One region of the Elstera sp. genome, then DNA from elsewhere that is predicted to be linked to it. Evidence: predicted binding sites of a transcription regulator. Region 1 holds the regulator's gene; each other region holds the start of a gene.

Evidence for each region. Region 1 encodes PhoB, which activates phosphate uptake and scavenging genes when phosphate is short. Its sites were predicted from a motif close to TNTCATAAAACTGTCA; they were not measured.
Region 2: the regulator PhoB is predicted to act here: its motif matches at 1,764-1,779, upstream of ugpB (sn-glycerol-3-phosphate ABC transporter substrate-binding protein UgpB).
Region 3: the regulator PhoB is predicted to act here: its motif matches at 2,981-2,996, upstream of ACIQ36_RS00760 (PhoX family protein).
Region 4: the regulator PhoB is predicted to act here: its motif matches at 2,827-2,842, upstream of ACIQ36_RS13545 (diacylglycerol/lipid kinase family protein).

Annotation. Positions count from the first base shown of each region.
Region 1 is NZ_JBILQX010000013.1:127-7,235, forward strand. It holds partial or broken gene ACIQ36_RS03435 (phosphate ABC transporter ATP-binding protein) at 1-453, shown strand, start outside; gene phoU (phosphate signaling complex protein PhoU) at 486-1,229, shown strand; gene phoB (phosphate regulon transcriptional regulator PhoB) at 1,234-1,944, shown strand; gene ACIQ36_RS03450 (methyl-accepting chemotaxis protein) at 2,145-3,839, shown strand; gene ACIQ36_RS03455 (methyl-accepting chemotaxis protein) at 4,144-5,763, shown strand; gene ACIQ36_RS03460 (BadF/BadG/BcrA/BcrD ATPase family protein) at 5,766-6,656, opposite strand; gene ACIQ36_RS03465 (hypothetical protein) at 6,653-7,109, opposite strand, start outside.
Region 2 is NZ_JBILQX010000079.1:3,413-10,521, forward strand. It holds gene ACIQ36_RS11275 (ribbon-helix-helix domain-containing protein) at 100-351, shown strand; gene ACIQ36_RS11280 (TerC family protein) at 538-1,458, opposite strand; gene ugpB (sn-glycerol-3-phosphate ABC transporter substrate-binding protein UgpB) at 1,828-3,141, shown strand; gene ugpA (sn-glycerol-3-phosphate ABC transporter permease UgpA) at 3,214-4,107, shown strand; gene ugpE (sn-glycerol-3-phosphate ABC transporter permease UgpE) at 4,107-4,955, shown strand; gene ACIQ36_RS11300 (sn-glycerol-3-phosphate import ATP-binding protein UgpC) at 4,957-6,018, shown strand; gene ACIQ36_RS11305 (methyl-accepting chemotaxis protein) at 6,197-7,109, opposite strand, start outside.
Region 3 is NZ_JBILQX010000002.1:50,698-57,806, forward strand. It holds gene ACIQ36_RS00755 (pyridoxamine 5'-phosphate oxidase family protein) at 1-346, shown strand, start outside; gene ACIQ36_RS00760 (PhoX family protein) at 921-2,876, opposite strand; gene ACIQ36_RS00765 (dipeptide ABC transporter ATP-binding protein) at 3,155-4,138, opposite strand; gene ACIQ36_RS00770 (ABC transporter ATP-binding protein) at 4,138-5,160, opposite strand; gene ACIQ36_RS00775 (ABC transporter permease subunit) at 5,157-6,056, opposite strand; gene ACIQ36_RS00780 (ABC transporter permease subunit) at 6,066-7,076, opposite strand.
Region 4 is NZ_JBILQX010000111.1:2,383-9,491, forward strand. It holds gene ACIQ36_RS13530 (OmpA family protein) at 1-41, opposite strand, end outside; gene ACIQ36_RS13535 (inositol monophosphatase family protein) at 155-991, opposite strand; gene efp (elongation factor P) at 1,093-1,659, opposite strand; gene ACIQ36_RS13545 (diacylglycerol/lipid kinase family protein) at 1,765-2,742, opposite strand; gene ACIQ36_RS13550 (UDP-2,3-diacylglucosamine diphosphatase) at 2,921-3,739, shown strand; gene ACIQ36_RS13555 (glycosyltransferase family 4 protein) at 3,743-4,762, shown strand; gene ACIQ36_RS13560 (aquaporin) at 4,737-5,420, opposite strand; gene arsC (arsenate reductase (glutaredoxin)) at 5,417-5,848, opposite strand; gene irrA (iron response transcriptional regulator IrrA) at 6,077-6,493, shown strand; gene ACIQ36_RS13575 (rubrerythrin family protein) at 6,594-7,013, shown strand; gene ACIQ36_RS13580 (DUF305 domain-containing protein) at 7,010-7,109, opposite strand, start outside.

The DNA.
Region 1 (7,109 bases):
GACAATGTCGCCTATGGTCCGCGTATTCACGGCCTTGTGCGCAGCCGTGAAGAAACCGACACGGTGGTGCAAAAGTCGCTAGAACGCGCTGGCCTATGGAAAGAGGTTAAGGATCGTCTGCACGAAGGCGGAACGGGCCTTTCCGGCGGTCAGCAGCAGCGCCTGTGCATTGCCCGCGCTATTGCCGTGGACCCGGAAGTCATTCTGATGGACGAGCCTTGCTCGGCGCTCGATCCCATCGCCACCGCCAAGATCGAAGAGCTGATCGACGAGTTGCGCACGAATTACACCATCGTGATCGTAACCCACTCGATGCAGCAGGCCGCCCGCGTCTCGCAGCGCACGGCGTTCTTCCACTTGGGCGATTTGGTGGAAGTGGGCGATACCGCGCAGATCTTCACCAATCCGAACGATGAACGCACTCAGGGCTATATCACCGGCCGCTTCGGCTGAGCCGAACGCCCCCTGGGTAGAAGGAAATCCCCATGTCGAATGAACATATCGTTTCGTCCTTCGACGAAGAGTTGCGCGCGCTGCACAAGTCGATCATGCAGATGGGCGGATTGGTCGAAGCCCAGATTGCCCAATCGATGCAGGCGATGGGCCGCCGCGACAGCCAGCTCGCCTCCGCCGTGGTCGCGGCCGACGCCAAGGTAGACGCGCTGCATCACGAGATCGACGAGCAGGTTGTGCGCATGCTGGCCCTGCGCCAGCCGATGGCGTCGGACCTGCGCACCGTCGTCGCCTCGCTCCGCATCGCGACCGATCTGGAACGGATTGGCGATTACGCGGCGAATATCGCCAAACGCACCTTAGCGTTGAACGTATCGCCGACGGTGAAACCGGCGTCGGGCGTGCTGCGCATGGGCAAGATCGTCCAAAGCATCGTCAATGATGTGCTCGACGCTTACGCCGAACGCAATGCCGAGCGGGCGGCAGCCATCCGCGAGCGCGATACGGAAGTCGATGAACTCTACACGTCGATCTTCCGCGAGCTTCTCACCTATATGATGGAAGACCCGCGCAACATCACCGCCTGCACCCATGTGCTCTTCATGTCGAAGAACCTGGAGCGCATCGGCGATCATGCCACCAATATTGCCGAAACGATCTACTATATCGTGCGCGGTAAGGTTCCGGACGAAGAGCGCGCCAAGGGCGATCTGTCCAGCATGACGGCGATGACCGATAAGGGCGTAACCTACGTTGCCGACAGTAAGGGAAGTTGAGGGCATGTCCCCAGTAACCCCTCTGGTGCTGGTCGTCGAAGATGAAACCGCGATTGCCACCCTGCTCCGCTATAATCTGGAGCGGGAGGGCTTTCGCGTCTGTATCGCCACCGACGGCGAAGAAGCCCTGATTATCGCCGCCGAGCAAAACCCCGATTTGGTGCTGCTCGACTGGATGCTGCCGATGCTCTCGGGTATCGAAGTGTGCCGCCGCCTGCGCCGCCTGCCGAACGCGCGCGCGACGCCGATCATCATGCTGACGGCCCGAGGGGAAGAGGGCGATAAAATTCGCGGGCTCGATAGCGGGGCCGACGATTATGTGACGAAGCCGTTTTCGGTCTCGGAACTGATCGCGCGGGTAAAGGCCGTTTTGCGCCGGACCCGCCCGTCGGTGGATGGCGAGAGCCTGACTTTCGCCGATGTGATGTTGGATCTCGCCGCCCATCGGGTGCGCCGGAACAACCGCGATATTCACTTAGGGCCAACCGAGTTTCGCCTGCTGCGCTACCTGATGGAGCATCCGGGCCGGGTTTTCAGCCGCGAGCAACTGCTCGATGCCGTGTGGGGGGCGGATGTTTATGTCGAACCCCGTACGGTCGACGTGCATATCCGGCGCTTGCGCAAAGCCCTGAATGCCGAGGGCGAAACCGATATCGTCCGCACCGTGCGCTCGGCGGGTTATGCGCTCGATGAGACGGTGGACGTTAACGGATAAGCCGAACACCGCGCCGTTCCTTACAAATTTTGGCCAGGGCTTTGCTCTGGCTTTTTTTTATGAGCAGCCCATAGGCATGCGGATGGCGCAGGGGCACCTTGAAAATATCCACTCGATCTTTACTAAAAAACAGTAAAATATATATGTAATATGAGTGTTCCGGTCGCACCGGGTGGTATTCCCCTAAGGAGGGTTAGGCAGTGTCTTTTGGTCTAATTTCGTTGAAGAATTTAGGCGTTCAACAACGCTTGATCCTAACATTTATCGCTTTGGTCGCCATCATCACGGGAGCGATCACCCTAAATTCCTACCGCGTCATCCATACAGCACTCCTCAAAGATGCGCAGATCAGCGTCGATCGTGGGCTGGGGGTGATGAAGCAGCTTATCGAGGCGCGCGGCGGCAGTTTCGCTATGGTCAATGGTCAATTGATGTTGAACAATCTTGCCGTTGGCTTCGATGTAAGTTTGGTCGATAGCGTTAGCAAAGTGACGGGCGGCGTTGCGACCATCTTCCAAAAAGATGAGCGCGTCACAACGACCGTTCTAAAACCCGACGGATCGCGCGCCATCGGAACGAAGCTCGCGCAAGGACCCGCCTACAACAGTGTATTTCGCGACAAAAAAACCTATCACGGGCCAGTCGATATTTTGGGCAAGCCCCATATTGCCGTTTACGAGCCGATTCTGGATGGGGCGGGCCAGGTGATTGGCATTTTATTCGTCGGCATGCCCGCATCGCTCGTGACTCAAGAGAGTAATGCTATTCTGCGCGATAATTTGATTGGGGTTGGTCTCGCGCTCATCGCCGGGTCCGTTATCGTCGCCTGGGTCGTGCGCTCGCAGATGCGCCGCGTGTCGCGCCTCACCGAACTTTTCGGCGTGCTCGAGAATGATCCAAAAGTTCTGCAGTTGGAGGATACCCACCGCAGCGACGAAATCGGCGCGCTGGCGCGGGCTTTGGTGGATTACTCTAACCAAATCGTAACGGCCCGCCGCCTGGCAGAGCAGGAAAAGCAGCATACCGAGCGCGAAATCGCCCGTAAGCAGATGATCGAGGGCGCGATTGCCAGCTTCGGCAATACTATCGACGGCGTGATCGCTACCGTCGTTTCGGCAGCAGCGCAATTACAGCAGAATGCCGAAACGGTGAATAGCAATGCGCTACTCACCTCGGAGCAGAGCAACGAGGTGGCCGTTGCCGCCGAGCAGGCCACCGCCAATGTGCAAACCGTGGCGTCCGCCTCGGAGGAACTGAATGCCTCGGTCCGCGAGATCAATCGCCAGGTCGCCGACGCCGCCAAATTTGCCGGCGCCGCCGTATCGGAAGCGGAGCAAACCGGCATGATCGTCCGCACGCTCTCCGAAGCAGGGCAGCGGATCGGCGAAGTGGTTAGCTTGATTTCGGATATTGCCGCCCAAACCAATCTTTTGGCGCTGAATGCCACTATCGAAGCCGCGCGGGCGGGGGAGGCCGGTAAGGGCTTCGCCGTCGTCGCCGGGGAGGTGAAAAACCTCGCGGGGCAAACCGCGCGCGCGACGGAAGATATTCAAAACCAAGTCGGGGCGATTCAGAGCGCGACCCAGCAGGCGGTTGCCGCTATCGCCTCCATTTCCAATACCATCGGCCATATCAACGAAATCAATCTCGGCGTAAAATTCGCGATGGAAGAGCAAGGGGCCGCCACTTCGGAAATCGCGCGCAACGTTTCCGAAGCCGCCAGCAGCACGCAGAATGTGACAAACATTACCATCACCGTTACGACCGCTGCGGTCGAAACTGGCAGTCTGGCGAGCGAAGTTCTGGCGGCGGTCGGAAGCCTGACCGAGCAAACCGAAACCCTAAAGCACGAGGTTCGTCACTTCCTCGGCAAGGTCCAGCACGACGCGGCGTAAAACCGCCACGGTCGCGCAAGCTTTCCCTCCCCCCCATCGTATTACTGAACGCCCGGAAGACGGTTCACCCGTCATCCGGGCGTTTTGTCGTCGATCAATGTCGGAGCAAAGAGGGCAAGCCATGCGGCTCACGCATATATGCGTGCGTAGATAGGCAAATAATTGCCATCGAAACTTTCATAACTCTCAACTACTTTTTCGTATGACGGTCCTCGAAACAATATACAGGAGCCAGATTGTGAAATTTTTCTTACAAACCATGAGCTTAACTCAGAGGCTTATTGCCATTTTTATAACCATTTCGGTGATCACATCTGCCTCTGCCATCATCAGTTCTTACTTTATTATTCGATCCGCTCTTTCCCACGATGCCGAAGCTGCGTTAGAACGCAATAGTAATCTTTTAAAAACGCTCGTCGCCCATCGCGGTAAGTTGGAAATCATCGATGGCAAACTGAGCCTCGGTGGTAAACCGCTTGCGGGCGATTTTACGGTGGTGGATGAATTTGCCCGCCTGTCGGGTGGCGTTGCGACAATCTTGCAAGGGAATGAGCGCATCAGCACTACGGTTCTCGACGCAAGCGGTAAACGCATTGTCGGTACGCGCATGGAAGCCAGTGCCGCCTATGATGCCGTGTTTAGAGACAAAAAGCCCTATGAGGGCCTCGTGCAGATCTCCGGCAAACCGTATCTGGGGCGCTTCGAGCCGATTCTGGACAGCAACCGCGCGGTTATCGGCGCTACCGTCGTCGGCAGGCCGATGGCGCAAGTCGATGCCGAAAGCGGGAAGATCATGCAAGAAAACCTGCTGGTCGTCGCCGTGCTCGTGCTGCTCGGGGCGGGGATAATCGCCTGGGTGGTTCGGGGGCAGATGCGCCACGTTAGCTATCTGGCCGGGCTGTTCAAGGTGCTGCAAACCCAGACCGAACCGCTCCAGATCGCCGATACAGACCGGAGAGATGAAATCGGCACCCTCGCCCGAGCCCTCGTCGATTATTCCGAACAGCTTCAGCGCGCCCGCAGCCTCGCCGAGGAGGAAAAACGCCATACCGAGGAGCAATTGCGCCGCAAGGCCACCGTGGAGAAAGCCATTGCCGGGTTTAGCGTGAGCGTTGATCAGGTCATCACGTCCCTGGTTTCGGCCTCTGAACAATTGCATCAAAATTCCGAAACCCTGAACCAAAATGCCGCGCTGACCTCGCACCATAGCGGCGATGTTGCTGCGGCCGCCCATCAGACGACCGGAAATGTGCAAACGGTAGCCTCGGCGACGGAAGAATTGAACGCCTCGATCCGCGAAATCGCCCGCCAGATCGGCCAGGCCGCCACCATCGCCGGAACGGCCGTAGATGAAGCCCGGCAAACCGGCGCGGTCGTTAACACCCTGTCCGAAGCCAGCCAGCGCATTGGCGAAGTGGTCAGCCTTATTACCGATATTGCGGCACAAACCAATCTTCTGGCCTTAAATGCCACCATCGAAGCCGCGCGCGCCGGGGAGGCGGGGAAAGGTTTTGCCGTGGTCGCTGCCGAAGTCAAAAGCCTGGCCGGGCAGACCGCGCGGGCGACCGACGATATCCACGCCCAAATCAGCGCCATTCAGGCCGCAACCGGCCAGGCCGTCGATGCCATCGGCACCATTGCGCAAACCATCGAGCGGATTAACGGTCTCAATCTTGGGGTCAAATCGGCGGTGGAGCAGCAAAGCGCCGCAACGTCCGAAATTGCCCGGAATGTGAGTGAAGCCGCCAGCAGTACCGAGACCATGAGCGGAACCACGCGGGAAATGAGCGATGCTGCCGCCCAAACCAGCGCAACCTCGGCCGATATTCGTGCCGCCGTCGCCAGCCTCACGGGGCAAGCTGCCGTACTTCGAACGGAAGTAATGCGCTTCTTTGCCGCCGTCCAGGCCGCCGATGCGGCTTAATCCTAAACGCTAAGGCTTACCGGCGGCGGGGGCGGCTCCGGCTGTCGGGCCAGAAAAACCGCCCCCTGAACCGCCGTTCCCAGCGGTCGCACCACGCGCGGCACAATCTCGGGCGGCAAATAATCGCCGATGGCAGGGGCGAGACTGCCCCCCAGGGCCACCGGAAGCGTCGCGCTCGGATCGGCGGTCGAAATCAGCGCGCCAATCTCCTGCCCGGCTTCGCGCATGAGCAGAACCGCAAGCTCGTCGCCCGCCTCGGCCATTTCCACAATGAGCGGGGCAATCTCGGCATAGAGCGCCGGGGTTGCCGTGCCCACCGTTGCAAAAAACCGCTCCCAGGTTCCGCCCCATAGGCTAAAGCACAGGCGGGTCAACGGCTCCCACGGGCGGCGACCGTCGATCGCGCGTTGGGTGAGGTTGACGAGCAGCAAGCCAAGCCACGCGCCGCTACCCTCGTCGCCGCTGGGAAACCCCCATCCGCCAACCTCGCACCATTCCCCCGTCTCGGCCCGCGCCGCCGCGACCGAGCCCGTGCCAACGGCGACCGATACACCGGGCGCGAACCCCAATGCGCCCACCAGTGTCGTATAAGAATCTGTGCAAATCCACGTCGGGGCCCGCAAGGGATTCAGCGCTTCGAATAAATGCCGCTGGGCAAGCAGATTAACCCCCGCAAGCCCCAGAACGACCCGCGCGTCGCGCAGGCTTTCCGGCGCGAGCCCCAAGGGCTCCAGCGCCGCCGCCACGGTTTGGACAACCGCTTCCCAGGCCTGCCCAATGCCCTGACTGAGGCCCGAGGCGGCCCCCCGCGCTTGGCTGAGCGGCGACCCATCCTCGGCTTCGATGAGCACCCGGGTTCCGCTGCCCCCGCCATCGACACCGATATAGATCATGCAGGAGTGTCCTCTCTCAAAATAAGCTGAAGCCCCGATAGGGCCGCCGCGATAGTGCCATGCCGATAATAGGCCGCTTCGAGCGCCTGCGCCTGTTGGAAAATCGCGGCGCGTACCCAAGCCTCCTGAAGATTTTCAGGCGTCATCATGCCCATGACGGTTTCGAGCCAAAGCGAGACGATAGATAGATCGGTTGGGGTTTCTGAAGCAATCCGCAGCGCAAGCGATGCCACCGCACCCAGCCCGGCGAGGGCGGCCTGTCCGTTAGTGCCCGAAAGTGCGATAACCCAGCGTTGGCCCGCCATCGCCCATAGCCGCCGCAGTGCCAGCGGCGCGCCGGGGGCGAGCAAATGGGGCTCCAAGGTTGCCAGCAACACGCGGCACCCTTCTGGGTCGGCCCCCGCCCGCGCCGCCACGAAATGCAGAATCGCGACCGCCCAATGGGCCTTAAGC
Region 2 (7,109 bases), on a different contig from region 1:
GGGGCGTGCCGAACATTCGGCTGGAGCCGTTCCGTTTACGGATAAGCGCTTATCAGGTTAAGCTGATAGCAACATGCGAAGGTGTAAAGGAGAACTCCAATGACCGAGATGACCCGCTGGACGGTTTCCGTCTCCAAAGATACCGATATCGCCGTGCGCAGTTTCCTCGCCCAGCGGGGGCTGAAAAAAGGCGATCTGTCCAAATTCATCGAAGAGGCCGTAAAATGGCGCGTGCTCGACCAGACCATGGCCGAAGCCCGCCGTAAATTTGCCGACCTGCCATCTGACGATTTGCAGGCGCTCGTCGATGAAGCAACTATTGGCGTGCGTCCAACGCCCAAGGCCGGATAAATCCGTGCGGTTCGTGCTCTGGCGCGAAAATGCGTTCGGCCTTCCTTACCCTGAGCAAGCGAAGGCCGTGAACCGGAAAGCAACCTCATAATAATCCAAAAACCCCCGAAGCCGAGGCTCCGAGGGTTCCGGTTCCCCAAGGGCTCCGGCCCTTGGGCGGGGTGCCGGGGCAGAGCCCCGGCAAAGTTACGCTGCTTTCGCCCGCGTCTTCCACAGCGACAGCAGGATCGAGCCGCCGATGAGGCTGACGGTTAGGCCCAAGGCCAGCGGCGTCGGCATTTTCCACACATCGACCAGCACCATTTTCGTGCCCACGAGGACCAGCACCAGGGCGAGACCGTATTTCAGGTACTCGAAGCGGTGGATGATGCCCGCCAGCGCGAAATAGAGGGCGCGCAGGCCGAGGATGGCAAAGACGTTGCTGGTGTAGACGATGAACGGATCGGTGGTGATCGCGAAGATCGCCGGGATCGAGTCCACCGCGAAGACGAGATCGGTGAATTCCACCAGAATCAGCGCCAGGAACAGCGGCGTCATATACAGCAGCTTATCACGGCGGACCCAGAAGGCGCGGCCTTCATAGTTTTCCGTCACGCGGAAGTGCTTGCGGCAGAAGCGAATGATCGGGTGGTTCGCGGGATCGGGCTCTTTATCGGCCGTGATCACCATTTTGATCCCGGTGATGATAAGGAAGCCACCGAACACATAGATCAGCCAATGCAGCTCCATAATCAGCGCGGTGCCCGCGAAGATCATGATGGCCCGCATCACCAGCGCGCCGAGGATACCCCAGAACAGCACGCGGTGCTGATACTGCGGCGGCACGGCGAGGCTGCCGAAAATCAGGGCGATAACGAACACATTATCGAGCGACAGGCTTTTTTCGATAAGGTAGCCGGTCAAAAACTCCAGCGCTTTGGCTTCGCCAAGGGTGAAATAAATCCCGACGTTAAACAGAAGCGCGATAGCGATATAGAAGCCGCTGAGCCGCAACGCTTCAGGGACGGAAATCGTGCGTTCTTTTTTGTTCAACACGCCCAGGTCGAACGCGAGAAGAACGAGAACAAGGGCGTTGAAGCCAAGCCACGCCCAAATAGGCATATCCATAAGAATCATCCGACTGCGGTGATGCCCGTCGGCATCAGAGCCCGGAAAAAGGCTCCGGGAGGATAATCCGACATCACGGTTGCGACCAACCGTCAGAGGGGCCCGGATCACAGGTTAGAGCGTACATGGCCCAGGCCGCCGCGCGCTTCAAGCCTCCCCTCGCGATATTTTTTTCACACGGGCGCGCGTGCATTTGAAGGCGCGTTTTGGCCGCAAACGCGGGTTGATTCGCGCCAACTGCGCCTGTTTCGCACTGCAATAGCCAGTTTTAACACACTTTTTATGTGACAGACCTGTTATGGCGATGTAACAAAACCATAACCGTCCGCGCGTAAGAGACGGCAATCACTTTCATTGGGGGAAGCTCACATGCGGTCATTTATTGCGGCGCTCAGCCTGGGTACGGTTCTCAGCGTTTCGGCGCTAGCGGCTCCGGTCGAAATTCAGTGGTGGCATGCGATGACGGGCGCGAATAACGATCGCGTCAATCAGATCGTCGAGGCGTTCAACGCTTCGCAAGCTGATTATAAGGTCGTCGCAACGTTCAAATCGAACGATTACACCGAACTGATGAACCAAACGATTGCCGCCTATCGCGCCGGCAATGCGCCGCACATCACCCAGGTGTTCGAAGTCGGCACGGCCACGATGATGGCCGCCAAGGGTGCCGTGAAGCCGGTGTTTGAGTTGATGGCCGAAGCGGGCGAAAAGTTCGATCCGAAATCCTTCCTGCCCGCCATCACTGGTTACTATTCGACCGCCGACGGCAAGATGCTGTCGATGCCGTTCAATAGCTCGACCCCGATTTTCTACTACAATAAGGATGCTTTCGCCAAAGCCGGTCTGGACCCCGAAAAGGCCCCGAAAACCTGGCCGGAAGCTTTCGATGCCGCGAAGAAAATCCGCGCCTCGGGCCACCCCTGCGGCATCACCACGGCGTGGGTGACGTGGACCCAGATGGAAGCCTTCAGCGCGTGGCACAATATTCCGTACGGCACCCAAGCCAATGGCTTCAAGGGTTTCGATACGGAGTTCAAGTTCAACAATCCGACGGTGATCAAGCACTTCGAGACGCTGAACGAAATGCAAAAGGACGGCACGTTTAAGTACGGTGGCCGCACCACGCAGCCGGAAGGCCTGTTCCTGTCGGGCGAATGCGCGATGATCGCCACCTCCTCGGGTTTCTTGGGTAATCTCGCGCGCAACGCGAAGTTCAACTTCGCCACCGGCATGCTGCCCTATTATCCGGATGTCGCCGGCGCGCCGCAAAATTCGATCATCGGCGGGGCGACCCTGTGGGTGTTAGGTGGCAAGAAGGCCGACGAGTATAAGGGCGTCGCCAAATTCTTCACGCATCTGTCGCAGCTTGACGTGCAGATCGTGAACCATCAGCAGACGGGCTATCTGCCGGTGACGATCGCCGCCTATGAAGAAACCAAAAAGTCGGGCTTCTACGAAAAGAATCCGGGCCGCGAAACGCCGATCCTGCAACTGCAGAACAAGGCCCCGACCGAAAATTCCATGGGCGTGCGCTTCGGCAATCTGCCGAAAATCCGCGACCTGATCATGGATGAAGTCGAAGCCGCCTTCGCCGGTAAAATCACCGTGAAGCAGGCGATGGATAATGCCGTTGCCAGCGGTAACGAAGAGTTGCGCCGGTTCGAGCGCACCGCGAAGAACTAAGCCTTTACATCGTCGATGGGGGCGGGAAGATCACTTCCCGCCCTTTTTTGCTTTTGACCCCGTGGGGGTATCGTGACACCAGCATCTGCCGCCCAGGCCCCGTTTTCCAATAAGCTGCTGCCGCTGCTGTTGCTGCTGCCGCAACTTCTGGTAACGCTGGTCTTTTTCTACTGGCCGTCCGTACAGGCGGTGCAGCAGTCGCTTTATATCGAAGACCCCTTCGGCCTCAGTTCCGAGTTCGCGGGCCTCGCGAATTTCACCGCGCTGTTCAAAGACGCGCGCTATGTGGATGCGTTTCTACGCAGCCTCTTTTTCAGCGCCGCTGTCTCGGCCCTCTCGCTCAGCCTATCGTTGCTGCTGGCGGTTTGTGCCGACCGGGTGGTACGGGGCGCGACGACATATAAAACGCTGCTGCTGCTGCCCTACGCTATCGCCCCGGCGCTGGCGGGCGTGACATGGATGTTCGTTGTCCATCCCTCCATCGGTATCATTGGCCGCGCCTTGATTGCCATGGGGGTCGAGTGGAACTATCTGCTGAATGGCAATCAGGCGATGGGGCTCGTCATCTTCGCCGCCGCCTGGAAGCAGATCAGCTATAATTTCATTTTCTTCCTCGCGGGGCTCCAGTCCATCCCGCACTCGCTGATGGAAGCCGCAGCGATTGATGGCGCAGGGCCCGGTAAGCGGTTCCGCGATATCGTTTTCCCGCTGCTCTCACCCACCGCCTTCTTTTTGCTGGTGGTGAATATCGTCTATGCCTTCTTCGAAACCTTCGGCGTGATCCACGCCGTCACCAGCGGCGGGCCGTCCAAATCCACCGAAATTCTGGTTTATAAGGTGTATTCCGATGGGGTTGTGGGGCTCGATATTGGCGGCTCGGCGGCGCAATCGGTCATTCTCATGGTGATCGTGATTGGGCTGACCTTCGTGCAGTTCCGCTATGTTGAACGGAAGGTGCATTACTAATGGTCGAAAACCGCCCGCTCGCCACCTTCTTCGCCCATCTGGTGCTGATTTTGGGGGTGATTATCGTCACCTTTCCGATTTTCTACACCTTCATTGCCTCCACCTACGAGGGGGCGGACGTTGCCACCGGGCGCGTTGGCCTGCTGCCGAGTAGCAACGGGGTGGAGAATTATTGGCTGGCCCTCACCGCCGGCGCCCGCTTCACGGCGCAAAACCCCGCCTGGCACATGCTAATGAACTCCGCCATCATGGCCGTGACCATTGCCGTGGGGAAAATCATCATCTCCCTGCTCTCGGCCTATGCCGTGGTCTACTTCCGTTTTCCGGGGCGGATGCTGGCCTTTTGGGCGATTTTCCTCACGCTGATGCTACCGGTGGAAGTGCGCATTCTGCCCACCTATAAGGTGATTGCGGATCTGAATATGCTCGACTCTTACGCCGGGCTCACGATTCCGCTGATCGCCTCGGCCACGGCGACACTGCTGTTCCGCCAGTTCTTCATGACCATTCCGCCCGAATTGGTAGAAGCCGCGAAGATCGATGGCGCGGGGCCGCTGAAATTTTTCCGCGATATTCTGTTGCCGCTGTCGGTGACGAATATCGCCGCGCTGTTCGTGATTTTGTTCATCTACGGCTGGAACCAGTATTTGTGGCCGCTGCTCATCACCACCTCGGGCGGGATGGATACGGTTGTCATCGGGATGAAAAAGATGATCGGCGGCGACGATACCCAAACCGATTGGGGCATTGTCATGGCCACCACCATTCTTGCCATGCTGCCGCCGATTCTCGTGATTCTCGTTATGCAGCGCTGGTTCGTTAAGGGCCTTGTGGAACAGGAGAAATAAGATGGCCCAAGTCACGCTCGATACCATTCGCAAGAGCTTCGGCGACACGCATATTCTGCACGGCATTTCCTGCGCCATCCGCGACGGCGAATTTATCGTCGTCGTCGGCCCCTCGGGCTGCGGGAAATCGACCCTGTTGCGCATCGTCGCGGGGCTCGAAACCGCCACCTCGGGCAGCATCACTATCGGCGACCGCGAGGTCAGCAAACTGGAGCCGAAAGACCGCGATATTGCGATGGTCTTCCAGAATTACGCGCTCTACCCCCACATGACCGTCGCCGATAATATGGCCTATGGCCTGAAAAATCGCGGTATGGACAAGGCCGAGATTGAAACCCGCGTGGCGCAAGCCGCCGAAATTCTGCAACTCGGCCCGTATCTTGCCCGCAAACCCAAGCAGCTTTCCGGCGGGCAGCGCCAGCGCGTCGCCATGGGCCGGGCGATTGTGCGCGAGCCCAAGCTGTTTCTATTCGACGAGCCGCTCTCGAACCTCGACGCCAAGTTGCGCGTGCAAATGCGCGTCGAGATCAAGAAGCTCCAACAGCGCCTCGGCGTTACTGCCCTCTACGTTACCCACGATCAGGTCGAAGCCATGACCATGGCCGACCGGCTGATTGTGCTGAAAGACGGGCAAGCCGAACAAATCGGCGCGCCGCTGGAGCTCTACGCCCGCCCCGAAACGATTTTCGTTGCGGGCTTCATCGGCTCCCCCGCCATGAACCTGCTGCCGGGCGAGATCACCGAGGCCGGGGCCGTCCGCCTCGCCAGCGGCCCAACCTTGGAGTTGGCTGAACCGCTGCCGGACTCGGCAGGTCGAAAGGTGCTGCTCGGGGTGCGCCCGGAACATCTCGGCGTGCGCTCGGGCGGGGCCTTCGCCGTCACCGTTGATCTGGTGGAAGCCCTCGGGGCCGACACCCTCGTCTACGCGACGCTGGCCGACGGCACCGCCTTCACCGCCCGTCTCGACGGCGCGCAGGTGGTGGCGCGCGGCGACCAACTGGCGCTCTCACCGACGCAGGCGCTGCATGTGTTCGACGCGGGGACGGGGAAGCGGGTGAACTGAGAATGTTGGTCGGGGCGCTGCCCCGACGCCCCGCTTGAGGGCCGGTTGGCCCTTAAGAATCCCGTTTTAGGGATAGCTTTCCGAAGTTCTCGGACCATTTCAGGAAAAAGTAATTGGATTCTCAGGGGCCAACCGGCCCTTGAGTGGGGTTTGGGGCAAAGCCCCATCAATATTCCCCCTACGCCGCCGCCTTCTCCTCCGGCTCGTCCGCCAAGATCGAGCGGATAAACGTCTGCACCGCGCCATCAAGCGCAGAACCATCACGCGCCACCACGCGGGCGTTACCGTGGACGCGCACCGCCGACTGGCCGGTTTCGCCCGCCGCATCGATCACTTGGCCAACGGTGCGCACCACGTCGCTGGTAGTTTCGGCGGCGACGAGGGAGTTATGGGCGATTTTGGCGGTCGCCGTTTCCTGGTGCTGCACGGCGGTCGCAATCGTGCCGCTGATCGCAGTGAGTTCGCTGATGGTGCTGTTGATCGTCGCCATCGCCCGCACGGTTTCCGCCGTTGCGGATTGAATGGCGGTGATCTGCTGGGTGATATCTTCGGTGGCGCGCGCGGTTTGGGCGGCGAGGTTTTTGACTTCGCCCGCAACCACGGCAAAGCCTTTCCCGGCATCGCCCGCGCGCGCGGCTTCAATGGTGGCATTGAGCGCCAGCAAATTCGTTTGCCCAGCAATCGACTGGATCAGTTGCACGACCTCGCCGATGCGATGCGCAGCTTCCGCCAGCACCTGTACCGTGCCGCTGGTTTCTTCCGCCGCCGCCGCGCCCTTATGGGCGATTTCGGTGGAATGGGTGACGCGCTCGGCGATATCGGCAATCGATCCACGGAGTTGATCGGTGGCCTGCGCCACATTCTTGACGTTGGCGGACGCTTGCCGCACCGCATCGGCGACCGAAACCGCCTGATGATTGGTTTGATCCGCCAGCGCCGCCATCGACCCCGCCGAACTTTCGAGATCCTGCGAGGCTTGGCGCAACCCGGTGAGTACGCCGCGCACCAGCCCTTCGAAGGATTCGGCGATTTGCAGGCGGCGCGCGCGGGCCTTTTCTTCCATCGCGTCGAGATAGGCGGTGGTCATCACG
Region 3 (7,109 bases), on a different contig from region 1:
CCTGGTCTCGACACTGGTCGGCGATGATCTGATGCCGCTACTGTTGCTCTCCACCCTCTCCCAGCACGCCCAGAATCTGGCTGCCGATCCGCGCGCCTCGCTGCTGCTGGAATCGGACGCGGTCGCCACCGCCCCGGACGCGCTGGCGGCGGGCCGGGTAACGCTGCAAGGAATTGTGGAGCCCGCCGATAAAGAGGCGCTGCGGGGGGCCTATCTTGCCGCTCATCCCGAGGCGGAGATGTACTATCAATTCACCGATTTCCACCTGTATCGGCTGAATGCCCCGCGCCTGCATTTCGTCGCGGGGTTCGGGCGGGTGGTGTGGTTGGAGACGGGGATGTTGTAAGGTTACGCGGCTCCTTATTTTTCACTCTTTTTATCCAACAGCATCACAAGGGGCGAGTAATAAGAAATATAAGGCATAATAATAGTTAGAAATTGAGTTTTAGCCACGACTCGAGAACTCGCCCCCTCAAATGAGAAATTTCCCAAAAATATACAGACACAAGACAATATAAAAAATATATTAATATAAATAATATACTTAAATAAATTTCTTGATCGTGATATAAATAAGCAAAAAATCAATCCCGCAACATATAAAGCTGCAACAAAATCACTGCCACACCTAAAATACCCGCCGCACGACGCGCCTATATTATAACGAGTGAATATCCATGTCAGTAGGATTGGCACCAAAGAGAGAGTTAATATTAACAATGAAAATAGCACTCTCTGCCCTTGAGTTCTCAAAATTTTATCCTCCGAAATTATCCTGTTGCCATCAAATTTATCGTGCACTTTCTCATATCTCGCTTTAGTTGCACATAGCATTTCCCGAAACGAAAACGCCGGAACCTCGCGGCCCCGGCGTTCTTTAACCTCATCAAGTGGGGGCCGAAGCCCCCACCCGTTCGTTCTTACCCGTGCAGCTTAATCGCCGTGGTGGCCAGCGTCAGATAGCCGACGGCCGCGCCGTAGCGATCCTTATAGTTCGCGCGCACCAGCGGATCGAGCGTCGGTTGCACCTTGGCGTGCAGCGTCTTGTTCCAGTCCCCGGCGTGCTGGAAGTTGCTCATGATGTAGGTCCAGCAGTTGAGTTCATCGACGGCGTGCAGCCCCGTCGACTCGCCCCCCGAGGGGATCGACAGAAGACGCGCCAGTTCCTTGGTATCGACGTTATAGGCCCAGAGGAAGTTATTCACGTGGCTGCCGCTATCTTCGCCGATGAAGAGGGTGCGCAGCTTTTCCGAGAACTTCAGATTATCCGGGTTGCCGATGATGTTCGGGTTCGACAGGTTGCCCAGGCCATCGGCCTTAATGTCTTCGCCGACCAACAGCATTTTGCTGCTGAGCGGGACCCACTCGCTGACGATCTTCGCGCCCTTGCTGTCCGACACGCCGCCGCCGAGCTTATGCTCGACCACGCCCCCGGCGTTCAGGGCCTTGTCGAGCGCAATATTGCTTTCTTCATTGAAGCCCTTACCGCCCTTGACCATCGAGTCGACGATGTTTTGCAGGGCCGAGTAAGCAACCTTATCCTTGGCGTTAACCGTCGTGCCTTCCATCTTGGTGAAGGCCATCGAGCCGCCGACGAGATAGGCGTAGCGATGGGTTTCGAGGAAGGCGGCGGCCTTTTCCATGCCGGGCTTCATCTTCACCCAGTTGGCGGCACCATTGTAGAAGATCTTGGTGTAGGACGCGTCGTTCGGATCTTCCTTCTTCACGTCCATAATGTCCGACGGCTTCAGGCTATTGGCCATGGCTTCGATTTCGGCGCTGGTGGCGTGACCAAGCTTAATCCAGGTGATCTTGGTGCCCGCTGCCGAGGTATCGAGCGTGAAGCCCGGCGCGTATTTGGCCACATAAAGCGTGCCCGACGACAGGTCCTTCGCCTTATCGGCAACAAAGAGGAACAGGCCGCTGTTGGTGGCGTCATCACCCATCAGCACCGTGCGATTGTCCGGCATCACCTGCACCAATTCGTGCGAGATGCGGCCCATATTGTAATGCTTCTTCACCGAACCCGTGCCATCGGCATGGACGATGATTTCCGGCATATGGCCGTAATGGTAAGGATTGGCCTTCGTTTCGTCGCCATACACGTTCTTGCTGAACGCCTTGAACTGCTTGTTACCGGAGACGAACGGCGCATCGGGCTCATATTCTTCGCTCGACAGATGCGTGCCCCAGGGCGAGAGGCTCGCGCCGCAGGTGATCCACAGGCCGTGGGCCTTGGAGGTATCGACATTGTGATACTTCACCAAGCTCAGCATGCCGGTTTCCGGGCTCTGGTCCAGCGTCAGCACGGCAATCGGCGACGGCAGCGTGCCGTAAGCATCGACCCCGGCGAGATCGAGCGAGGTATATTCGAACTGGACGACGGCAAACACGGTATTGCCCTTCACGCCCTTCACTTTTGCGCCCGGAACCTTCAGCAGCGAGGTGCCATCGGGCGCGTCGGAGAAGAAGTGGCGTTCCTTGCCCGGAACCGACTTATCGATAATCGGCTGATTATTGATATCGTAATAGCCGCCCGCGAGGATCTTGCCGCCCTTACCGTCCGAAACCATGTCGCCGGTGATGAAGAAGGGGTGATAGCTCAGCGGAAAGCGATGACGGCTCTTGTCCGCCAGTTCAACTTCGATGGCCGATTCGACCGTCGTCGTCGCCATCGCCGCCGGGTTCGACAGGGTCGGTGCAGCCATGCTTACGAAGCGGGTTTTGCCAACGCGTAAGGCCGGAGCCGCCAGCGCCGTGTTATCACCGAGACCGGCCACGAAAGAGGCGAGCGTCCCTGCGGCCAGCGGCAGCATCGGAACACCGGCAAGAAGTTTAAGGGCCTGGCGACGGGACGTATCAATCATGTCGGTCATAGCGGGGCATCCATTGGCTGGGCACAAAATACGGCGGGAGCCGCCCGAAATCATCCATGACAACCAAGGGCAAGCTTGCGCCGCCGGACTCTAGAACGCACGGATGACCATTTTATGACTACTGATAATGCTGCCAGCCAATCTGATACAATTCTGCGCTAGACCTGAGATTTATATGAGGCGATAGGAGCCAATACCGCTTTCAGGGGTGCCTCATTCGTGCTGGGCGATGCGCCTTTCCAAGAAAAACCCCCGCGTGTGACGGCGGGGGTTCCAGATTAGGCGGCGCGGTCGCGGAGCGCGATGGGGCAGGCAACCATCCGGTTGCCGACTAAAATCGGCTCGGGCCGGGTCTGGCTGCACGATGCTTCTGCCAGCGGGCAACGCTTATGGAAGGCGCAGCCGGAGGGCGGGTTGAGCGGCGAGGGCAGTTCGCCCGATAGGCGCGGGCGGCTTTCCGGCGGCTCGCCAATCGCCCGCAAGCGCGGACGGCTGCCGAGGAGCGCTCGGGTATAAGGGTGGCGCGGATCTTCGAAAATCTGCTCCACCGGCCCATATTCCACGGGCCGCCCCAAATACATCACCATCACGTCGGAGGCGATGTGTCGAACAACGCCGAGATCGTGCGAGATGAACACATAGGCAAGGTCGAACTCGTCCTGCAAATCCATCAGCAGGTTCAATACCTGCGCCTGAATCGACACATCGAGCGCCGAGACGGGCTCGTCGGCGACCACAATGCGCGGGTTCAGCATCAGCGCACGCGCAATGGCGATACGCTGGCGCTGACCGCCCGAAAACATATGGGGATAGCGCCCGTAGAACTCGGGCCGCAGCCCCACCTTCGCCATCATCGCCTCGGCAGCCGCGCGCCGGTCCGCGGCGCTCATCTCGGGCCGGTTGATCGCCAGCGGCTCTTCCAGCGCGCGGCCAATCGTATGGCGCGGGTTGAGCGAGCCATAGGGGTTCTGGAACACCATCTGCACGCTTTGGCGCAAGCGCTTGCGCGTGGCGGCATCGGCCTGCGTTACCGGCTTGCCGTCGATGAAGAGTTCGCCCTCGGTCGGCTCCTCGAACAGGGCCAGCAGGCGCGCGAGGGTGGATTTGCCGCAGCCGCTTTCGCCCACAATCGCCAGAGTTTGCCCGGCGTTGAGGGTGAAGGACACGCCATCGACGGCTTTCACCATCGCGCTCGGTTGGAACAGCCCCCGGCTGACGCCATAGTGACGGCGCAGGTCCACCGCTTTCATGAGATCGGTCATTACACGGTCTCCCCGGAGGTTAGCCGGTCGTGGGGCTGGCCTTGGCCATCAAGGGGCGTGTGGCAGCGCACAGCCCCGCCAAAGGTTTCGGGCTTTAAGAGCGGCGCTTCCGACCGGCAACGGTCTTTTACAAAACTGCAGCGCGGGTTGAACAGGCAACCTTTCGGGCGGTCGCCAATCCCCGGCACCACGCCCGCAATCGTCGGCAACCGCTTGCGCGGCCCGCCGAGCACCGCCGTCGCATGTTCGGGGAGCGCATTGAGCAGCGCCGCCGTATAGGGGTGGCGCGGCGCGGTGAACAGGCGTTCCACCGGCGCTTGCTCCACCACTTGGCCCGCGTACATCACCTGCATGCGGTGCGCAGCTTCCGACACCACCGCCATATCGTGGGTGATCAGCACCATGGTCATTTTCTGCTCCCGCTGAAGGCGGGTGAGCAAATCCATGATCTGCGCTTGGATGGTCACGTCGAGCGCGGTGGTCGGCTCATCGGCGATCAGCAGGCGCGGACGGCACGAAATCGCCATCGCAATCATAATGCGCTGGTTCATCCCGCCCGAAAGCTGATGCGGATAGGACGAGAGGCGCGAGACCGGATCGGGAATACCGACCTGATTGAGCAGTTCGACGATGCGATCCCGGCGCTGGGCCTTATTGGCCGAGGTGTGAACCCTCAAGGCTTCATCGATCTGATATTCGACCGTAAAGCAGGGGTTCAGGCTGGTCGTCGGCTCTTGAAAGATCATGGCGATATCTTTGCCCACAATTGCCCGGCGTTGCGCCGCACTGAGGGTCAGAAGATCGCGCCCGTCAAAGCTAAGCTTATCGGCGCGAATAATGGCGTAATCGGGCAAAAGCCCCATCGTCGCCAGCATCGAGACCGATTTACCGGAGCCGGATTCCCCGACCACGCCCAGCACTTCGCCTTCAGGAACGGTAAGATCGACCCCGTCGACCGCGCGGAACAAGCCGCGCGACGTGGGAAATTCGACCGTGAGATTGCGGATTTCAAGCAGGCTCATGAGCGTTTCAACTTCGGATCGAGAGCATCGCGCAGACCGTCGCCGATCAGATTGAAGGCCAGCACCGCCAACAGAATGGCAACGCCCGGCAACGTCACCCACCAGGCGCGTTGCAGATATTGCGTGGCGTCGGACAGCATGGTTCCCCATTCCGGCGTCGGCGGCTGCGCGCCTTGCCCAAGGAAGCCCAGCGCCGCCGTATCCAGAATCGCCGTTGAAAGACTAAGGCTCGCCTGCACGATCAAAGGGGCCAAGCAGTTCGGTAACACCGTGCGCACCATGAGCCGGAACTTAGAGGAGCCGATCATCCGCGCCGCCAGCACATAATCCTTGGTCAGTTCCGATAGAACCGCCGCATGGGTGAGGCGCACGAAACTCGGCAGCAGCACAATACACACGGCGACCATGGCATTATTCAGCCCCGGCCCCAAAATGGCGACGATGGTCAGCGCCAGCAGCAGCGTGGGCATGGACTGGAGAATATCCATAAAGCGCAGCAGCGCGATTTCCACAATCCCGCGAAAGAACCCGGCGATCAGCCCCAAGGCAATCCCAACGACAATGGACACCGCCACCACGATAACGGCGATCAGCAGCGATACGCGTGCGCCGAAAAGGATGCGCGAGAGAATATCGCGGCCAATATCATCGGTGCCGAGAATAAAGCGCCAACTACCCTCATCCGTCCAAACGGGCGGCACCAGCAACGCATCGCGATATTGTTCGATGGGGCTATGCGGGGCCACCCAAGGGGCAAAAACCGCCAGCAAAATCATCGTAACGATCAAGATAAGCCCGGCAAAAGCGCCGCGATTGCTGGAAAATTCAAGCCAGAACAGCCGGAACGGCCCAGGCGGGGCAATTGTCGGCGCTGTATTGACAGAAAGACTGGTCATCACCCCTCCCTAGCGCTTATGGCGAATGCGCGGATTAATAATACCGTAGGTCAGCGTCATCAGCAGATTGACGAGGATGGTCGTCGTCGCAATCAGCATCAGCGCCCCTTGCAAAATAGGATAATCTCGGCGCGACAGCGCTTCGATCAGCCATTTGCCAATGCCCGGCCAGCTAAAGATCGTCTCGGTCAGCACCGCGCCGGAAAACAGGGTCGAAACCTGCAAACCAATGACGGTAACAACCGGGATCAGCGCGTTGCGCAGCGCATGGACGGCGACGACCCGTAAGGGCGATAAGCCTTTCGCGCGTGCCGTGCGCACATAATCTTCTTGCAAGACTTCAAGCATGGCCGAGCGCGTCATCCGCGCGATCACCGCCATCGGAATCGTGCCCAAGGCAATCGCGGGTAAGGCCAAATGCCGCAAGGCCGACCAAAAAGCGTCGTACTCGCCCAAAATCAACGTATCGATCAACACGAAGCCGGTCACGGGCTGGAAGAAGTAAATCAAGCCAACGCGGCCCGAAACGGGGGTCCACCCGAGGGTCATCGAGAAGAGCAACACCAAAATCAGCGCCCACCAGAACACCGGCATCGAATAGCCCGCGAGCGCAACCGTCATGACCGAATAATCGGTCATCGATTTTCGTCGCACCGCCGCAATCATGCCCAAAGGAAGCCCAACGAGAACCGCAAAGAGAATGGACGCTGCCGCCAGTTCCAAGGTCGCGGGGAAGCGCGACAGGAACTCGCTCAGCACCGATTCCTTCGTGTACATGGAGCGGCCAAGGTCGCCGTGCGCCATCTTGGTGATGTAATCGACATATTGTTCCCACACGGGCCGATCTAAGCCGAGCGCTGCCATACGTTCGGCATAAACTTGCGGCGACAGCCCGCGATCCCCCGACATGATTTGCACGGGGTCGCCCGGAACAATACGGATCATCACAAAGGCAAGCAACGTCACACCAATAAAGGTGGGAATCGTCAGGAGAACCTGACGGAGAATAAAGGACAGCATGGATGAACGGTTCCTAGAGCATTCCCGCACAAA
Region 4 (7,109 bases), on a different contig from region 1:
ACCCCACGCGCGAACCCGACCTTTTTCTGAACCCTGCTCATCTCCTACTCCCTTTGTCCGGCCATAGGCGTCCCGCGTCGCTTTTCCGCGCGTTTATCTCTCGGCGCGAAGCCTACGCGCGACGCCGTTGAAAATCCAGGGGAGAACCTGGGCTTTAAGCGTCCGGTGCGGCGGCGGGGGCCGCAGCCGCGCGCGGGGCGGGCGGTGTGGCTTTACGCAGCAACTGGCTCAGCTTGTGATGAAGCGAATCATTCGCCGCCACCACGCTCCGGGTGTCCAGCATGCGCGTACCGCCGGTGGCATCCGAGGTGTAGCCGCCCGCTTCCTTAATCAACACCAAACCGGCGGCAAGGTTCCAGGGGTGCAGCCCCTCTTCCCAATAGCCGTCGAGACGTCCGGCGGCGACGTAAGCGAGGTTCAGCGACGGCGCGCCCATGCGGCGCACGCCGCCCGTTTGCGCCATCATCACCGCAAGCTGCTTCAGCGCGCGCTCGTGCCCCGGCTGACCGGCGGCGGGCAGACCGCACCCGATCATCGCGGCAGGCAGGTCGCGCCGGGCGGAAACGCGCAGGCGGAAATCGTTCAAAAAGGCCCCGCCGCCTTTTTCCGCATGGAACATCTCATGCTTTACCGGATCGTAGATCACGCCCGCGATCAACTCGCCCTCGCGCTCAAGGCCGATGGAAATGGCGAAATGCGGGAGCCCGTGCAGGAAATTGACCGTGCCATCGAGCGGATCGACGATCCAACGGTTCACGCCATCGCCTTTGACCTCGCCGCCTTCTTCCAGCAGAAAGCCGTACCCAGGGCGGGCTTTTTCAAGCTCCTGACGCAGGGTTTCTTCGGCTTTGATGTCGGCCTGCGAGACGAAATCGGCCACGCCCTTGCGGCTCACTTGAAGTTTTTCAACCTCGCCGAAATCGCGCACTAAACGGATGGCGGCTTTTTCCGCCGCTTTTGCCATAACGGTAATGATGGCGGAACGCGCCATAACCCCACCCTTTCAAAGAACGACGCGGACCGGGACAGCCCGATCCGCGTCTAATGTGTCTCGGGGGCGACCTGCGGAAAATCCGCCGCCGCCCGTGTATCTTAGCCCTTAAAACGTTCGACGTAAGAGCCGTCTTCGGTCGCTACCACAACTTTAATCCCGGCTTCCACATGGGGCGGTATCATGATGCGCATACCGTTTTCAAGCTTACCCGGCTTGTAGGAGGAGGAAGCGGTTTGCCCCTTCACCACCGGATCGGCTTCCACCAGTTCCAGCACCACCTGCTGCGGCAGGGAAACGCTGATCGGCGTGCCTTCGTACAAGGAGATCTGCACTTTCATGCCATCTTGCAGAAACCCGGCCTTTTCGCCCAAAAGTTCCATCGGAACGCCAAGCTGGTCGTAGGTTTCGGGGTTCATGAAGGTCAGGATGGTATCGTCGCCGAACAGGAAGGTGAATTCCTCATCGTCGATGCGCACGCGCTCCACCTGTTCGCCGGAGCGGAACTTATCGTCACGCTTAATGCCGGTGCGCAGGTTGCGCATTTCGACCTGAACGAAGGCACCGCCCTTGCCCGGCGAAACGTGATTGGCTTTCAAGATTGCCCAAAGGCCCGTCTCGGTCTCAAGCACATTGCCCTGGCGCAGTTCGTTCGCATTGATTTTCATCGGAAAAACCTGTTGTCCTGTCGGTCTCTAAAGTAAAGCGCGCGGAACCTAGCAGCTTGCGGGCAGGAGAGCAACGCCAGCCGTAAGACCCGGAACGCGCCCCCCCTATGATCTGGCGCGTTGGGGTGCGAAAATCGTTAAGCGCTCGGCTGCAAGGCTGATTTGGACGGGCAGGGTGCCGATAATATCGCCATCGGCCTGCACCGGCTCGCCCGCTGGGCCTTCGACGAACAGGCTTTGCACTTTTTGGCGGTTCAAGCTGGGGAGCTTCGGCAAAAGCCCCATCGGCAGGGCGGCGGCATAGACCAGCGCGGCCCAGCGGCCCGGCTTGGTGAAATTGGCCGCAACCAGGGCCGGGTCGGCCAAATCGGCTTCCGGCGTCACCACGAAACGACCCGCATAGAAATGGCCGTTGGCGATAATCAAGGACGCCGCGTCGGAGGTTTCGCCCTCAATCGTCACGCGGTAGGCGACGGGCTGAAAGCGCAGCCATTCCACCAGGGTTTGCCAAACATACGCGCCCTTGCCAAAGCGGCGTTTGAGCGCGGGATCGATCCCAGCGACGATGCGCGCATCGAAGCCAACGCCCGCCATCATCGAAAAATAGCGTGTCGCCCCGTCCGCACCTAGGCAGGCCCCGAGGGTGATCTTGCGCGTACTGCCCGAGATCAGCGCACGCGCCGCGCTTTCCGGCGTGTCGATACTCAGTTCGCCCGCCAGCACATTGGCGGTGCCGAGCGGTAGCAGTCCGAACGGCGCGGGGATGACGCCGGTCCGTTGGGCCGCAAGAACGCCGTTGATCGCCTCGTTAATCGTGCCATCGCCCCCGGCGGCGATAATTGCGCCAACGGATGCCTCGCGCGCCAGGCTTTCCGCCAGGGCTTCGGCATCGCCGCGCGCTTTAGTTTCGGTAATGCTCCAGGTCGCGCCTGCGGCCGTGAGCCGGTCCAGCGCCTGTTTTAGCCGCGCCCCGCGCGCATGCCCGGCGGTGGGGTTGAGGATGATCCGCAGCGGCCGTTCCGCGAGCCCCTCCGCTCCGGGGGTTACGGCGGGGCTTGTTGCCGAGTGCGCGCTTCCGTCCATCGACCGACGCTTCCTTCTTCGCAGGGGGCCGTTGTTTCGCGCTCCAAAAACCGCGTTCGAGGCGTCAAATCCGTGACCGTAATACGACGGTTTCATGAAATTCGCCGACCGTCAAAAACATGTCATGAGTGACTGGCAGAAAGGGGAGAATCATAAGAACGAAGTGCGTGCCAAAATCATGGATGCAGAAGTTAACATTACCCAATATCGGGCCATTTGGATTTCGGACATACATCTCGGAACCCGAGGATGTAAAGCCGATGCCTTGCTGGATTTTTTAAAATTTACCGAATCGGATTATCTCTATCTTGTTGGCGATATTGTTGACGGTTGGCGGTTGAAGCGCTCGTGGTTTTGGGCGCAGAGCCATAACGACGTTGTGCAAAAGCTGCTGCGCAAAGCCCGTAAGGGTACGAAAGTCATCTACATCCCCGGCAATCACGACGAAGCCCTGCGCGATTATTGCGATATGCAGTTTGGCGGCGTCACGGTGCTTGACGAGGCGGTGCATGTGACGGCGACGGGCAAGCGCCTTCTCATTATTCACGGCGATCAGTTCGATGGTGTGATCCGTTACGCCAAGTGGCTCGCCTACTTAGGCGACTGGGCCTATAATGTGGTTCTCAGCGTGAACCATTGGTTCAATGCCGCCCGGCACAAGCTCGGGTTTTCCTACTGGTCGCTGTCGCAATATCTGAAGCAGCGCGTGAAAAACGCGGTGGAATATATTTCCCATTTCGAAGATGCGCTGGCTGAAGAAGCCAAGCGCCGCAACTTTGATGGCATCGTTTGCGGCCACATCCATCACGCTGAAATGCGCGATATTCAAGGCGTTCTCTACTGCAATGATGGCGACTGGGTGGAAAGCTGCACGGCCCTCGTGGAGCATTTCGACGGTCGCCTGGAAATTCTGCATTGGGCCGAAATCCGTCAGCTCTTTGGTTGGCATCCTGCCCGCCAACCCGTTGCTTCCACCGCTAACATATTGGCCCGATAACCTATGCGCATTGCGATTGTGACCGACGCCTGGTTTCCCCAGGTCAACGGAGTTGTGCGGACGCTCGATACCGTGCGCCGCGAGTTGGAAGGCCAAGGCCATGTGGTGGAGGTGATCGGCCCGGATCGCTTCCGGACCATTCCCTGCCCGACCTATCCTGAAATCCGCTTGGCGTTGTTTCCGATGAAACGCCTCAAAGCGCTGCTGGATGCGTTCAACCCCGACGCGCTGCATCTGCCCACCGAAGGGCCGCTGGGCATGGCGGGCAAGAAGCTGGCAGTGAAACGCCAATGGCCCTTCACCACCAGCTTCCACACCAAATTCCCCGAATATCTGCACGCGCGCACCGGCATTCCGGCCTCGTGGAGCTATGCCTTCCTGCGCCGCTTCCACAATGCCGCCGACCGCATCATGGTGGCGACGCCGAGCCTCGAAGCGGAGCTTGATCAGCGCGGCTTCCGCAATATCGTGCGCTTCTCGCGCGGGGCAGATTTAGAATTGTTTCGCCCGCGCGAACCGCTGCCGCTCGATCTGCCAAAACCGGTTTTCGCTTATGTCGGGCGGGTTGCGGTGGAAAAGAACATTGGCGCGTTCCTCGCGCTTGATCTGCCCGGCTCGAAGCTGATCGTCGGCGATGGGCCGCAGCGCGAAGAGTTGCAGCGCCAATATCCGAAAGCGCATTTCATTGGCGCGAAGCACGGCGAAGAACTAGCGCGCGCCTATTCCGCCGCCGATGTGTTCGTGTTTCCGAGCCGTACCGATACCTTCGGGCTGGTCGTGCTGGAAGCGCTGGCCTGCGGCGTGCCGGTCGCGGCCTATCCCGTCACGGGGCCGCGTGATATTCTGAGCGAAGCCGCCCAGCCGGTCGGTGCCCTCAGCGAAGACCTGCGGGAAGCGGCGCTTGCGGCGCTCACGGTCGACCGCGCCGCCTGCCGCGAGCACGCACTCAGCTACTCCTGGTCGGCGGCAGCGGGGCAGTTCCTGAACGCGCTGGCGCTTATTCGGGAAGAGGCGCGGGCGTAACCCGGCGCAACCAGCGGTCGAGCCCAACGGCAAGGCCGACGCCGATCATTTGAGCCAGAATAAAGCCGGGGGCGTCCTGGGGGCGTATCCCGGCGAAGCTATCGGTCAGGGCGCGCGCCAGCGTTACGGCGGGATTGGCGAAGCTGGTGCTGGCGGTGAACCAATAGGCGGCCACCACTGTCAGCGCGACGCTATAGGGCAAGCGCGCCTCGCTCTTCGTCCGCAGGGCGGCGAAGATCACGGTGAGCAGTGTGGCGGTGGCGACGATCTCCGACAGCCATTGCCCCGGCCCGCTGCGGAGTTTGGCCGAGGTTTGCAAGATCGGCATATCGAACATGGCATGGGCGAGCCAAACGCCCGCAATCGCTCCCAGAATCTGAAGGCCGATATAGGGCAGAACCCGCGGCCACGGCATTTGCCGCCGCACCGCCAGGGCCAGCGTGACGGCGGGATTAAACTGTGCGCCGGAGATTGGCCCGAAAACATCGATCAGCACCACCAAAGCGGCCCCGGTGGCGATGGCATTGGCCAGCAGCGCGACGGCGGCATTTCCGTCGGCGAGCCGTTCGGCCATGATCCCGGAGCCGACGACGGCGGCCAGCAGAAGGGCGGTGCCGAGCGCTTCGCCCACGAGAGCGGGCAGGAGGGGGCGGCTCATATCACCCGCTTGCCGTGGGCGTCGATCACCGCTTCGCCATCTTCTTTCGTGAACGCGCCCTGCTGCGGTGTGGGCAGCAGGTCCAGCACCGCTTCAGACGGGCGGCAGAGTTTTGCGCCCTTTTCCGTCACCACAATGGGCCGGTTGAGGAGGATCGGGTGCGCGTCGATGGCGTCCAGTAGGGCCTCGTCCGACAGATCGGGATTGCCAAGGCCCAATTCGGCGAAAGGGGTGCCTTTTTCGCGCAGGATATCGCGCAACGGCAGGCCCATTTTCGCCACCAAGGCCAGGATTTCGGCCCGGCTTGGCGGGGTTTTGAGATACTCGATCACCTGCGGCTCGATGCCCGCATTGCGGATCAACCCCAAGGTATTGCGGGAGGTTCCGCATTTCGGATTGTGGTAAATTGTAACGCTGGGCGGGGTCATTATGCAGTGTCCAAGGATATTTTCGATATTTCGAGAATAATAGATATATTCCCCGCTGCCAAGCGCTGCGACAGAATGCGCGGGCCACGTAGATTAGAATGATTGCAAACTGCTCGGAAAGCGCTATAGTAGATCATCATGACCCAAGACCTTGCCCCTCACGCCCCTGTGCCCACGCCCGTCAGCGACGATGCCGCTGCGCTGGACGAGGCTGTGCCCGCCAACCCGATGGAAGTCGCGCTGATCGAACGGCTGCGGCACGTTGGTTTGCGCCCCACGCGGCAGCGGTTGGCGCTCGGCGGGCTGCTGTTCAAGGGCGAGGATCGGCACGTTACGGCGGAACAGCTCCACGGCGAAGCCTTGACCGCTGGCGTGCGCGTGTCGGTGGCGACGGTCTACAATACCCTGCATCAGTTCACCGAAGCGGGCCTGTTGCGCGAAGTGGTGGTGGAAGCCGGGCGCTGCTATTTCGATACCAATACCAGCGAGCATTTTCACTTCTTCTTTGAAGACGATGCGCGTCTCATGGATATCCACGGTGCCCATTCCGATGCGCTGAACGATGTTCTGCCCAGTCTGCCAATGGCCCCCGAAGGCACGCAGGTTGAGCGGGTGGATATCATCATCCGCTTGAAACGCGCCTAGCCCCAAGCCACATCTGCCACGCTGTTATTTCGCAGGCGCGAAATCCCCGCGCTTGCGCTATATACTTGGCGCATAGTCACTCTCAGTTTGGGAAACGCCCATGTCCAGCTTGCGCGGCACGAAGACCGAAGCCAATTTGAAAGCGGCTTTCGCGTCCGAGAGTCAGGCGAACCGCCGCTACCTCTATTTCGCACAGAAGGCCGATATCGAAGGCTATAACGATGTCGCCGCTGTGTTCCGCTCGACCGCCGAGGGCGAAACCGGCCACGCACACGGGCATTTAGAGTTTCTCGAAGCGGTCGGTGATCCCACCACCGGCCTGCCGTTTGGCCCGACCGGCGATAATCTGCGCGCCGCCATTGCGGGCGAGACCTACGAATATACCGAAATGTACCCGGCGATGGCGAAAATGGCGCGGGACGAGGGTTTCGAGGAAATCGCCGTTTGGTTCGAAACCCTCGCCAAGGCCGAAAAATCCCACGCCGGGCGCTTCCAAAAAGCCTTGGAGACGATGGGTTAAAGCCCCTTTCGTTTTAGCCACGCCTGCATTTGCGTGATCTCGGCTTCCTGTGCCGCGATCACGCCTTGGGCAAGCTTGCGGATTTCGGCATCTTGC